Puniceibacterium sp. IMCC21224: one gene and its partner. The protein of the gene in region 1 interacts with the protein of each later gene in a pairwise test. Links are inferred from orthologs where the notes say so. Each region holds a gene or a part of one and is shown on either strand. Other genes may lie near its edges.

Region 1 (6,210 bases):
ACACGATGATCATCCACCGCGCCGACATGTTTGGCCTGGCGCAACTGTATCAGATCCGTGGCCGCGTTGGCCGGGCCAAAACCCGCGCCTATGCGTACCTGACGACAAAACCGCGCGCGAAACTGACAGCAACCGCCGAAAAGCGCCTGCGCGTGCTCGGCTCTCTTGACACACTGGGTGCGGGCTTTACCCTGGCCAGTCAGGATCTCGATATTCGTGGCGCTGGCAATCTGCTGGGCGAAGAACAGTCCGGCCAGATGCGCGACGTTGGCTATGAACTGTATCAATCCATGCTGGAAGAGGCGATTGCGAAGATCCGCTCGGGCGAGCTTGAAGGTTTGTCGGACAATGACGGCCAATGGGCCCCCCAGATCAACCTTGGGGTGCCGGTGCTGATCCCCGAAACGTTTGTGCCGGATCTCGACGTGCGCCTTGGCCTATACCGTCGCCTGTCGTCGCTCTCGACCAAGGTCGAGCTCGAAGGGTTTGCCGCAGAACTGATCGACCGGTTCGGGAAGTTGCCAAAAGAGGTGAACACCCTGCTGCTTGTTGTGCGGATCAAATCCATGTGTCGGCGGGCTGGTATATCCAAGCTTGACGCCGGCCCGAAAGGTGCGACGCTGCAATTCCACAACGACAAGTTCGCCTCGCCCCAGGGGCTGGTGGAATTCATTCAAGATCAAAACGGTCAGGCCAAGGTCAAAGACAACAAGATCGTCATCCGCCGCGACTGGCGCACCGATAACGAAAAAATCAAAGGCACCTATGGCATCGCCCGCGACCTTGCCGAAAAGCTGGCGATCGAGAGAAAGCGCAAAGCCAAAGCCTGACACGCAGTTCCGGCCCGATCATGCCGGACGGATGATCTGTTTCGGATTTGCGACCTCCCTCTCAAGGGGCCGCAGGTCAGTGGTAGCGGAATTCTCCGACCACTTGCCGCCATTCTCCGGCGCCAATCATCTTACGATGGGTATAGCGCACGGAATGCAGCGGACCTTCGATCGTGTTTTGCCAGAACTCTATGAACTCAAACAGTTTCTGGTGATCCGGCGCCAGATCGTAATCCTGCCAGATGTAGGTGTTGAGCACGTTTTTATAGTCTGGCATGCGGTAAAAGAATTCGGCTGTGGTCAGTCCATAGCCGCGCAGCATCAGTTCGGTTTCGTTGCCCTGCATTGATCCATCCTTTCGTTCGCCTCATGAACTTTAGAATCATGGCAGGGAGTAATTTACTTTTCAATAAAAACAGTGTGTTAGCAATCATGCCCGCTGGCTGCCAGAATTGGCGACGACCCACCATTGCGCCCTATATCCTGCTTCTGTTATACGTTTTGTAACAAGATATAGCAGACTAACAGATGGGCAGACCACGTGAGCGATACGCCGGAACCACCTGAAAATACAGACGAAAACACGCCAGAGCGTCCGATCTTCCTTGGTCCGAACATTTCGATCACCGAGGAGATGAAGAAAAGCTATCTCGATTACGCAATGAGCGTAATCGTGAGTCGTGCGATTCCGGATCTGCGCGACGGCCTAAAACCTGTGCACCGCAGAATCCTCTATGCCATGCATGAGACCAACAACAGCCACGACAAACCCTACCGCAAATCCGCGCGCCCCGTTGGCGACGTGATGGGTAAATACCACCCGCATGGCGACTCTGCGATCTATGACGCGCTGGTGCGGATGGCGCAGGATTTTTCGATGTCGCTGCCGTTGCTGGATGGTCAGGGCAACTTTGGCTCGATGGACGGCGATAACGCTGCGGCGATGCGCTATACCGAAGTGCGGATGGACAAGCCCGCCGCGTTTCTTTTGAACGACATCGACAAGGATACCGTCGATTTTCAGGACAATTATGATGGCAAGGACCGTGAACCGACGGTCCTGCCCGCACGCTATCCCAACATGCTCGTCAATGGGGCTGGCGGTATTGCCGTTGGCATGGCCACCAACATCCCGCCGCACAATCTGGGCGAAGTCATTGACGCCTGCCTTGCGCTGATCACTGACTCTGACCTGACCTCAGAGCAGTTGATTGAATATGTCCCCGGCCCTGACTTCCCGACGGGCGGCTACATGCTGGGACGTTCCGGCGCCCGCAAAGCGTACCTTGAGGGCCGCGGTAGCGTCATCATCCGCTCCAAGACCCGCGTCGAGGAAATTCGCAAGGACCGCTGGGCCATCGTCATCGACGAGATCCCCTATCAGGTCAACAAGGCCACGATGATCGAAAAGATCGCCGAGGCCGCCCGCGAAAAGCGGATCGAAGGCATCTCTCATGTGCAGGACGAATCCGATCGCAATGGTGTGCGTGTGGTGATCGAGCTGAAACGTGACGCCACTGCCGAAGTCGTGCTGAACCAACTGTTCCGCTTTACCCCGATGCAGACCTATTTTGGCTGCAACATGCTGGCGCTGAATGGCGGACGTCCCGAGCAGCTGACACTGCGCGCCTTTCTCACAGCATTCCTCGACTTCCGTGAGGATGTTGTGGCGCGGCGCACGGCCTTCTTGTTGCGCAAGGCACGCGAACGCAGCCATATCCTTTGCGGTCTGGCTGTTGCCGTGAGCAATGTCGACGAAGTGGTCGCCACCATCCGTGCCTCGGCTGACGTGGCCGAAGCGCGCACCAAATTGATGGAGCGTCGCTGGCCCGCCGGTGAAATCCTGCCTTTTATCGCGCTGATCGACGATCCGACCCATACGGCGAACGAGGACGGCACCTATAACCTGTCCGAAATTCAGGCCCGCGCCATTCTGGAACTGCGCCTTCAGCGTCTGACCCAGCTGGGCGTCAAAGAGGTCACCGACGAGCTCGAAGAGCTGGCTGGCAAGATCAAGGAATACCTTGAAATCCTCAGCTCGCGTGAGCGGATCATGGGGATCATCTCGGACGAGCTGCGCGAGGTCCGCGAGCTGTTCGCCGTGCCGCGCCGGACCGAAATCCTCGACTGGTCCGGGGACATGGAAGACGAAGACCTGATCGAGCGCGAAGACATGGTTGTCACCGTGACCCAGACAGGTTGGATCAAACGGACCCCGCTCGCCGATTTCCGCAGTCAGCGGCGCGGCGGCAAGGGTGTGTCAGGCGGCGGCATGAAAGAAGATGACGTGGTTACCACGCTCTTTGTTGCCAACACACATACCCAGCTGCTGTTCTTTACCACCGAAGGCATGGTCTACAAGCTCAAGACCTGGCGCCTGCCGCAGGGCAGCCGCACGTCCAAGGGCAAGGCGATCGTCAACATCCTGCCAATCCCGACAGGTGTGTCGATCGCGGCCATCATGCCGGTAGATCGGGATGAAAAAGACTGGGACGACCTGCAGATCATCTTTGCCACCTCTGCTGGAACTGTGCGCCGTAACCGATTGTCAGACTTCACAAATGTCATGCGAAACGGCAAGATTGCGATGAAGTTCGAGGATGAGAACGCGGACATCAAACTCATCAATGCGCGCATCTGCTCTGAGGATGACGACGTGATGCTGGTGACAGATTCCGGCCGCGCGATCCGCTTCCGTACCACCGATGTGCGGGTCTTCAACTCACGCGCCTCCACCGGTGTGCGCGGCATCAGGCTGCAGGGCGACGACACCGTGGTGTCGATGTCGGTGATCCGGCATTTCGACGCCGACCCGCAGGAACGCGCTGCCTATCTGAAAATGCGCCGCGCCATGGCCGGTCTTGCCGATGACGCCGAGAACGAAGATGATGACGATGTGGCCCCCGGCAACATCACTCAGGAACGCTATGCCCAGATGTCGGCAGCGGAAAATCTGATCCTGACGATCACGGCAAATGGCGTGGGCAAGCTGAGTTCGTCGCACGATTACCCTCTGCGCGGACGCGGCGGTATGGGTGTGATGGCCATGGACAAGGCGATGCGGGGCGGCGCATTGGTGGCCAGCTTCCCGGTGGAGATGGACGACCAGATCATGCTCGCCACGTCCAAGGGGCAGTCAATCCGTGTCCCGGTTGACGGCATTTCCTTCCGCTCACGCAGCGCTGGCGGTGTCAAAGTGTTCAACACCGGCAAAGGCGAAGAAGTGGTCAGTGTTGCCTGGATTGCCGATCAGGGTGATGAGGCCGATACCGCTGCACAAGATACTGCCGAAGAATAAACCGTTTGATGATTGGCCCGTGAAACCAACGAAACCACGGGCCAGTCATCAAAATTCTATCGCGTCGCCCGGTATCATTCAGATCCGGATGCAAAAACCGCTCGCAATTCGGCGCAATATGATTACCTGTTCGCCATGACCCTGAACATCCCCTTCGACAACAGCTATGCCGCCCTGCCTGCGGGCTTTTACTCCCGGCTCGACCCGACGGCCGTGGCCGCGCCGGACCTCATCAGCTTTAACCGCGATCTGGCGGCACTGATGCTGATCACAGAGACTTCTGACGCCGAACTCACCATGCTCTTTTCCGGCAATGCGGTGCCCGAGGGTGCCGCCCCGCTGGCGCAGCTTTACGCGGGGCACCAGTTCGGTCAGTTCAATCCGCAGCTTGGGGATGGCCGCGCCATTCTGCTCGGCGAAACTGTCGGCCGCGACGGAGTGCGCCGTGACATCCAGCTCAAGGGATCGGGGCCGACCCCTTATTCGCGCAACGGGGACGGTCGTGCTTGGCTGGGTCCGGTGCTGCGCGAATACGTGGTAAGCGAAGCGATGCACGCGCTGGGTGTGCCGACCACCCGCGCCCTCGCCGCCGTACGGACCGGCGAGATGATTCAACGCGAAGCCATGCGGCCCGGAGCTGTGCTGACGCGTGTCGCATCCAGCCATATCCGTGTCGGCACCTTTCAGATCTTTGCCGCGCGTCGCGATGTGATTGCCCTTCGGCAGCTATTTGACTACACCGTTGCGCGCCACTATCCCGACTGCACGACGCCCGATGCGCTGTTACAGGCCGTAATCGACCGGCAGGCCGCGCTGGTGGCACAATGGATGAGCCTTGGGTTCATCCATGGCGTAATGAACACCGACAATTGCACCTTGTCGGGGGAAACCATCGACTATGGACCCTGCGCCTTTCTGGACTTCTATGACCCCGAAACCGTGTTTTCGTCGATCGACCGGCATGGCCGCTATGGCTATGCCAGTCAGGCCGATATCATCGTCTGGAACATGGCGCAGCTGGCGACAGCGCTGTTGCCGCTGATGCCTGATGCGGACGCAGCTGTGGCGCAGTTCACCGATCAGGTTCACGCGATGCCAGAGCTGATCCGCCAGGAGTGGCTGGCACGTTTTGCCGCCAAGATCGGGATCGGCACGCCGAAACCCGAAGATGCGGCGCTGATCGGCGATCTATTGACGCGCATGCATGGCAATCAAGCCGATTTCACCAACACGTTTCGCGCGCTTAGCGATGGCACTGCGCGGGATCAGTTCACCGACCCCACCGCCTTTGACAGCTGGGCAGAGGGGTGGCAGGCGCGCATTGCCTCTGATCCCGACGCAATCCAGCGGATACGGCAAACCAACCCGGCCTTTATTCCGCGCAATCACCGGATCGAGCAGATGATCGCCGCTGCCGTCGCCGGAGACGATGCGCCGTTTCACCGACTGAACGCTGTCCTGTCGCGCCCGTTCGACGACCAGCCTGACGCTGAGGATTTGCGCCGCCCGCCCGCACCGTCAGAAGTGGTCGCAGCCACGTTTTGCGGCACCTGATCAGGTCGAGCGAGAGATGCGCCCTAAGACCTTGCAATCACGATGACACCGATTTGCGCCTTTGACATTCGACCTGACGGCAGCGCCATTGTGGTCCGCGATCTGGCGATTCTGCCGACCGTGGGCTATCGCTGGCTGCATTGCGATCTGGGCGATCCTGAACTGGCGGCATGGCTGGACAGCCACCTGCCCGACCGCGCCGCCGATGCCCTGCAGCAGACCGAGACGCGCCCCCGCGCCCTGACCAATGACGGTGGGCTGATTGTGATCCTGCGTGGACTCAATCTTAACACCGGCCAGCGTCGCGACGACATGGTGTCCTTGCGGTGCTGGCTGTCGGACCATTTGGTGGTGACGGTCCGCCTGCGCCGCGTCTTTGCCGCAGAGGATCTGCGTCGCGCCACAGAATCGGGTCAGGCGCCGCCCTCGCCCGCAGCATTTCTTGCCGCACTCTGCGAAGCCCTCACCGACCGGATCGAAGAGAATGGCGTCGCGCTCGAAGATCAGCTCGACCTGCTCGAAGATCAA
Region 2 (6,043 bases), 1.6 Mb from region 1 along the record:
TCATGACCTTTCTGCGCTGGGTCGCCTGTCTGACATTCCTGATCATGGGCGGCCTGATCATTCGCAATGCCGATGCAAAAATCTCGACTGACAACCGGCTGACACGGCCGGGCATGTGGGCCGGTTTCGCGGCTGGACTTGTGGTCATCCTGGGCAACCCCAAGGCGATCCTGTTCTATATGGGCGTGCTGCCAGGGTTCTTTGATCTGACCGCCCTGCGCTGGCCCGACATGGTGGTGATTGCGGGGATTTCGGCCATCGTGCCGCTGCTGGGCAACCTTGTGCTGGCGGCGTCTATTGACCGGGCAAAGCGGTTGCTGACGTCGCCGCGCGCGTTGGGGCGGACGAACCGGATCGCTGGATCGCTGCTGATTGCGGTGGGTCTGATCATTCCGTTCATCTGATTTCTCTGACACCGGCCGACGATGTCTGAACTGCTGTAGGGCGCCTGTTGGGGTGCCACAAAATATAGTGTCAGTTGCGTGACAATCCCCCTGGAAAACCCTATAACCCGGTCACCAAGAACAAGGAAAAACCGAATGGCCGATAACGAACAGATCCCCGAAGAATATGGTGCAAGCTCCATCAAGGTTCTCAAGGGCTTAGAGGCTGTTCGCAAACGTCCTGGGATGTATATTGGCGACACTGATGACGGCTCGGGTTTGCACCATATGGTCTACGAAGTTGTGGACAACGGCATTGACGAAGCGCTGGCCGGTCACGCAGACGCGGTGAACGTCAAAATCCACGCCGACAACTCGGTCTCGGTCAGTGACAATGGTCGCGGCATCCCGGTCGATATTCACGACGGCGAAGGCGTGTCGGCGGCCGAGGTCATCATGACCCAGCTGCACGCCGGCGGCAAATTCGACCAGAATTCCTATAAGGTGTCGGGCGGTCTGCACGGCGTCGGTGTCTCGGTTGTGAACGCGCTGTCCGATTGGCTTGAGCTGCGCATCTGGCGCAATGGCAAGGAACATTACGCCCGCTTTGAGGGCGGATTCACCGTCGAATCCTTGCGCGTTGTCGGTGACGCCAATGGCCGCAAAGGCACCGAGGTGCGCTTTCTCGCCTCGACCGAGACCTTCTCGAACCTCGAATACCACTTCGAGCAGCTGGAAAAGCGTTTGCGCGAACTGGCCTTCCTCAATTCCGGCGTCCGCATCATTCTTGAGGATGAACGCCCCGCTGAACCGCTGAAATCTGAATTGTACTATGACGGCGGCGTGCGTGAGTTTGTGAAGTACCTTGATCGTTCGAAATCGTCGATCATGGCCGAACCGATCTACATGACCGGCGAAAAGGATGACATCGGCATCGAAATCGCGATGTGGTGGAATGACACCTATCACGAGAACGTCCTGCCATTTACCAACAACATCCCGCAGCGTGATGGCGGCACCCATATGGCCGGGTTCCGTGGCGCGCTGACCCGGACAATCAACAATTACGCCCAAGCCAGCGGCATCGCTAAACGTGAGAAGGTCACCTTTACCGGCGATGACGCGCGTGAAGGGCTGACTTGCGTGTTGTCGGTCAAGGTTCCCGACCCCAAATTCAGCTCGCAAACCAAGGACAAACTGGTCTCGTCCGAGGTCCGCCCGGCGGTTGAAAGCATGATGAACGAAAAGCTTGCCGAGTGGTTCGAAGAAAACCCGAACATCGCCAAGGTCATCGTAGGCAAAATTGTCGAAGCGGCCCTGGCCCGCGAGGCGGCGCGAAAAGCGCGTGACCTGACACGACGCAAGAACCCGATGGATGTGAATTTTCTGGCCGGGAAACTCAAGGATTGCTCTGAAAAAGACCCCTCCAAGACCGAAATCTTTCTGGTCGAGGGCGACAGCGCCGGCGGGTCCGCTCAGACCGGGCGTGACCGTGGTACACAGGCAATCCTGCCGCTCAAAGGCAAAATCCTGAACGTTGAACGCGCCCGTTTCGACCGGATGCTGGGTAGTCAGGAAATCGGCAATCTTGTCATGGCGCTTGGCACTGGCATCGGGCGCGATGAATTCAACATCGCCAAGCTGCGCTACCACAAGATCGTCATCATGACCGACGCTGACGTCGACGGCGCACATATCCGTACCCTGCTGTTGACGTTCTTTTATCGTCAGATGCCCGAACTGATTGAGAACGGGCATCTCTACATCGCGCAGCCGCCGCTATACAAAGTTGCGCGTGGCAAGTCCGAGGTCTATCTCAAGGATCAGGCCGCGATGGACGAATACCTGATCCAGCAAGGCGCGGACAATGCGATGCTGCGCCAGGGCAACGGCGAAGAGATCGCCGGTCAGGATCTGTTGCGCGTGGTCGACGAAGCACGGCAGTTGCGCCGCGTTCTGGACGCCTTTCCCACACATTATCCACGCCATATTCTGGAACAGGCTGCCATCGCCGGTGCGTTTGTTCCCGGTGCCATTGACGCCAACCTTCAGGGCGTGGCCGACAAAGTGGCAGAGCGGCTGAACCTGATCGCGCTGGAATATGAAAAGGGGTGGATGGGTCGCATCACCCAGGACAAAGGTATCCGTCTTGCGCGTATCCTGCGTGGCGTCGAAGAGGTGCGCACAATGGATGGTCCCATGCTGAGGTCTGGCGAGGCACGTAAAACCGGCAGTTTTACCCAGAGCCTGCAAGCGATTTACAACCTGCCCGCCACGTTGGAACGCCGTGACCGCAAGCAACTGATCCATGGTCCGCTGGACCTTTTGGCCGCTATTTTGGAAGAGGGCGAAAAAGGCCTGTCGCTACAGCGTTACAAGGGCCTCGGAGAGATGAACCCGAGCCAATTGTGGGAAACCACACTAGACCCAGACGCACGTACTCTGTTGCGGGTCAAGGTTGATGACATGGCCGAAGCCGATGACCTGTTCACCAAACTTATGGGCGACGTCGTAGAGCCACGCCGCGAATTCATCCAGCAGAACGCACTGAATGTGGAAAATCTCGATTTCTGACGGTTTGTAGGGAAGCACATAAAATTGCGCGGCGCGTATAACTTTGCGCGTCGCGGATGATACCGAAAATATGAAGACCCATTAATTCAATAACTTACGTGATCGTCGCAAAAATACTGGACTTAGAGGTTCGCGCCAAGTTCGCTGCTTCTCTTTCAAACCTGAGTGTACTTTCAAATTGCCCCTCGGTCAGTCTTTGCCCATCGCCCATGACAGCGCGCACGTAGTTTGTATCCTCTCCGTCGTAGCTAAGCCTTTAGATTAAATTCTATATTCTCTCAAAAAATTCACTAAGGACAGTTTCGAACTGAGGACCAAGTCTGGCTTTTGCCATCCAGATGCCAGAAGCGCAGAAAATAGACTACCGCGGAATACGCGAGGCACCAAATATTGATGGCGAAAGCCGACTTTGGTTACTCGGTTTGACAGGACCGCGCAATGAGTGGAGCCTCGAGGCCATTTGTCGCTCTCTTGGCGTTCAAGAGGGAGATAAGGGACGTTGCCATGGTCCCTGACGGTTGACGGCAAGCCCTACGTGCCTCACCGATTTCATGGAGATTTCGTTCGGTTTTCAGATTGATTTATTTTCACTTTTTATCAATACTTGCAGGTGTTTAGCGCAAGAATTATAAAATTCCGAGACTTCATGTCAACGGCGGAGACAAAACCGGCCACGTGGCGGCGCAAAAGTAGGCCAATGGCGGGGCACCAAGCGCCATGGCGCGTGCGCTCTCCAGATAGCCGGCGCGTGCCATGGCGCATTGGCCCGGAGGGCCAGTTCTGCAAGGTGTGATCAGGTGGCGGCTTGGGCCTTTCGGGCGCGGCTTTGGCTGAGGCGATAGCTTTCGCCGTTCATCTCGAGAATGTTGACGTGGTGTGTCAGCCTGTCGAGAAGGGCGCCGGTCAGGCGCTCGGTGCCGAAGGTTTCGGTCCATTCGTCGAAGGGCAGGTTGCTGGTGATCAGCGTGGAGCCGCGCTCATAGCGCTGCGAGATCAGTTCGAACAAGAGCTCGGCGCCGGTCTTGGAGAGCGGCACGAAGCCCAGTTCGTCGATGATGAGCAATTTTACGGCAGCCAGCTGCTTTTGCAGCCGTAGCAGCCGACGTTCGTCGCGGGCTTCCATCAACTCGTTGACCAGCGCGGCGGCGGTGATAAAGCTGACAGGCAGCCCCTTCTGGCAGGCGGCCAGCCCCAGCCCGAGGGCAACATGGGTCTTGCCGGTTCCACTGGGCCCCAAGGCGATGACGTTCTCGCGTCGGTCGATCCATTCGCAGCGGGCGAGTTCCAGCACCTGCATCTTGTTGAGCTTCGGGATCGCCTTGAAGTCGAAGCTGTCCAAGCTCTTGGTTGCCGGGAACTTCGCGGCCTTGATACGCCGCTCGATCATCCGCCGCTCGCGGTCGATCAATTCCAGCTCGACCAGACGCGCCAGGAACTGGACATGATCCAGCCCCTCGGCGGCGCATTGGCGGGCGAGTTTGTCATATTCCCGCAGGAAAGTCGGCAGCTTCAGCGTCTTCAGATGATCCGCAAGCAGGATCTTCGGGGGCACGGTCATGCTGCATCCTCTGACATCAGGGACATATAGCTGGCCGCGGATGTGGTCTCGACGTTCGCCCGCGGCAGGTATGGGTAAACATCGAGATCCAACTTCGGCGGCCGTTTCTCGACGTGGCAGAGGACAAGGTGCTTGACGGCATCAAAGCCGACCGCGCCCAGTTGCAGAGCCTTCTTCACGGCGGCATGCAGATCGTCGATGTCGAAGGTCTCGAGCAGGCGCAGCACCTGCACATATTCCCGGCGTCCGGCTTTGATCATGCGCGCTTCCATCAAGCGGCGCAGGGTCGCGAACTCCGACGGCAGGTCCCATTCTGCCAAGGGAGCCGCCTGGTCGAGAGCGTTGATCTTCTGCTCGATCAGCGGAAGGTAATGCCGCGGATCGAAGACCATGTCCTCGCGGTCGTAGCAGCGCGGATGACGTGCGATGACCTCGCCGCCGCAGCCGATCACGACCACGTCGACATAGCCCCTGATCCAGACGTCACGATGGCCGTAGGCAACCGGGACCGAGTAATCATTGGTTTTGTAGCGCACCAACGCCTGCGAACTGACCCGTCCGGTTGTCTGATCGCAGGCATCGAACGGCGCCACAGGCAGGTCGGACATCGCGGCCAGATCCCGCTCGAGGCGTTGGCCAATCGTCTCGGACTGACCTCGCAAGACATCCGCCTGACGTTTGAGACACTGTGTCTCCAGGTAATCGTTGAACGCGTCCCAGGTCGCGAACCGCGGGATTGGCACCATGAAGTTGCGGCGCGAGTAACCGACCAGGCCTTCCGCATTGCCCTTGTCATTTCCCTTGCCGGGTCGCCCGTAGCGGTCACGGAACAGGTAATGTGACAGGAACCCGCTGAACAGCGTAGCCCTCTGACGTGACCCGTCCGGCAGGATCTTCGCAACCAAACAGCGGTCGTTGTCGTAGAGCACCGACACCGGCACCTTGCCGAAGAACGCGAAGGCGTGGACGTGGCCATCAACCCAGGCTTCGGCAGTGGCCGCCGGATAGGCACGGACATAGCAGGCGTCGCTGTGCGGCAGATCCATGACAAAGAAATGCGCCTTCTGCTCGATGCCGCAGATGACGACCACCGCCTCGCCAAAGTCGGCCTGGGCATGACCGGGCGGATGCGCCAGCGGCACGAACATCTCGCGGCCGCGCCGTTCGCGCTGTCGCATGTAATCCTTCACGATCGTGTAGCCCCCGGTGAAGGCATGCTCGTCGCGGAGCCGCTCGAACACCCGCTTCGCCGTGTGCCGCTGCTTGCGAGGGACCTCCCGATCGCCGTCCAGCCAACCGTCGATGATCCCGGTGAAGGCATCCAGCTTCGGTCGCTTGACCGGCGCCTTCCGCCGATATCCAGGTGGAACCGAAAACGCCATCATCTTGGCTACGCTATCGCGCGAGATGTTGAAATGCCGCGCCGCCTCACGCTGGCTCATGCCCTCAGCACAGGCCAGCCGAACCTTCCGATACAAATCCACAGTGAAAATCCTCCCGCCCTCCCTGTCACCAGAAAGGGTAAAGG

The links.
Region 2: the proteins of gyrA (region 1) and gyrB interact in binary tests that used the Escherichia coli proteins (3 or more experiments, as listed by UniProt). The link is inferred for Puniceibacterium sp. IMCC21224 from one-to-one orthologs.

What each region holds. Positions count from the first base shown.
Region 1 is NZ_LDPY01000001.1:2,293,672-2,299,881, forward strand. The notes cover bases 1,058-4,328. They hold gyrA (DNA gyrase subunit A), read left to right. Parts: upstream 1,058-1,371; coding sequence 1,372-4,128; downstream 4,129-4,328. Other genes in these bases: IMCC21224_RS10595 (usg protein), read right to left, coding at 1,058-1,176; IMCC21224_RS10605 (YdiU family protein), read left to right, coding at 4,264-4,328. Also shown: mfd (transcription-repair coupling factor), read left to right, coding at 1-830; more of IMCC21224_RS10595, read right to left, coding at 907-1,057; more of IMCC21224_RS10605, read left to right, coding at 4,329-5,682; IMCC21224_RS10610 (zinc transporter ZntB), read left to right, coding at 5,725-6,210. UniProt on the Escherichia coli protein: A type II topoisomerase that negatively supercoils closed circular double-stranded (ds) DNA in an ATP-dependent manner to maintain chromosomes in an underwound state.
Region 2 is NZ_LDPY01000001.1:660,784-666,826, forward strand. The notes cover bases 145-3,248. They hold gyrB (DNA topoisomerase (ATP-hydrolyzing) subunit B), read left to right. Parts: upstream 145-539; coding sequence 540-2,957; downstream 2,958-3,248. Other genes in these bases: IMCC21224_RS03000 (LysE family translocator), read left to right, coding at 145-404. Outside these bases: more of IMCC21224_RS03000, read left to right, coding at 1-144; IS21-like element helper ATPase IstB, read right to left, coding at 3,751-4,515; istA (IS21 family transposase), read right to left, coding at 4,512-5,957. UniProt on the Escherichia coli protein: DNA gyrase negatively supercoils closed circular double-stranded DNA in an ATP-dependent manner to maintain chromosomes in an underwound state.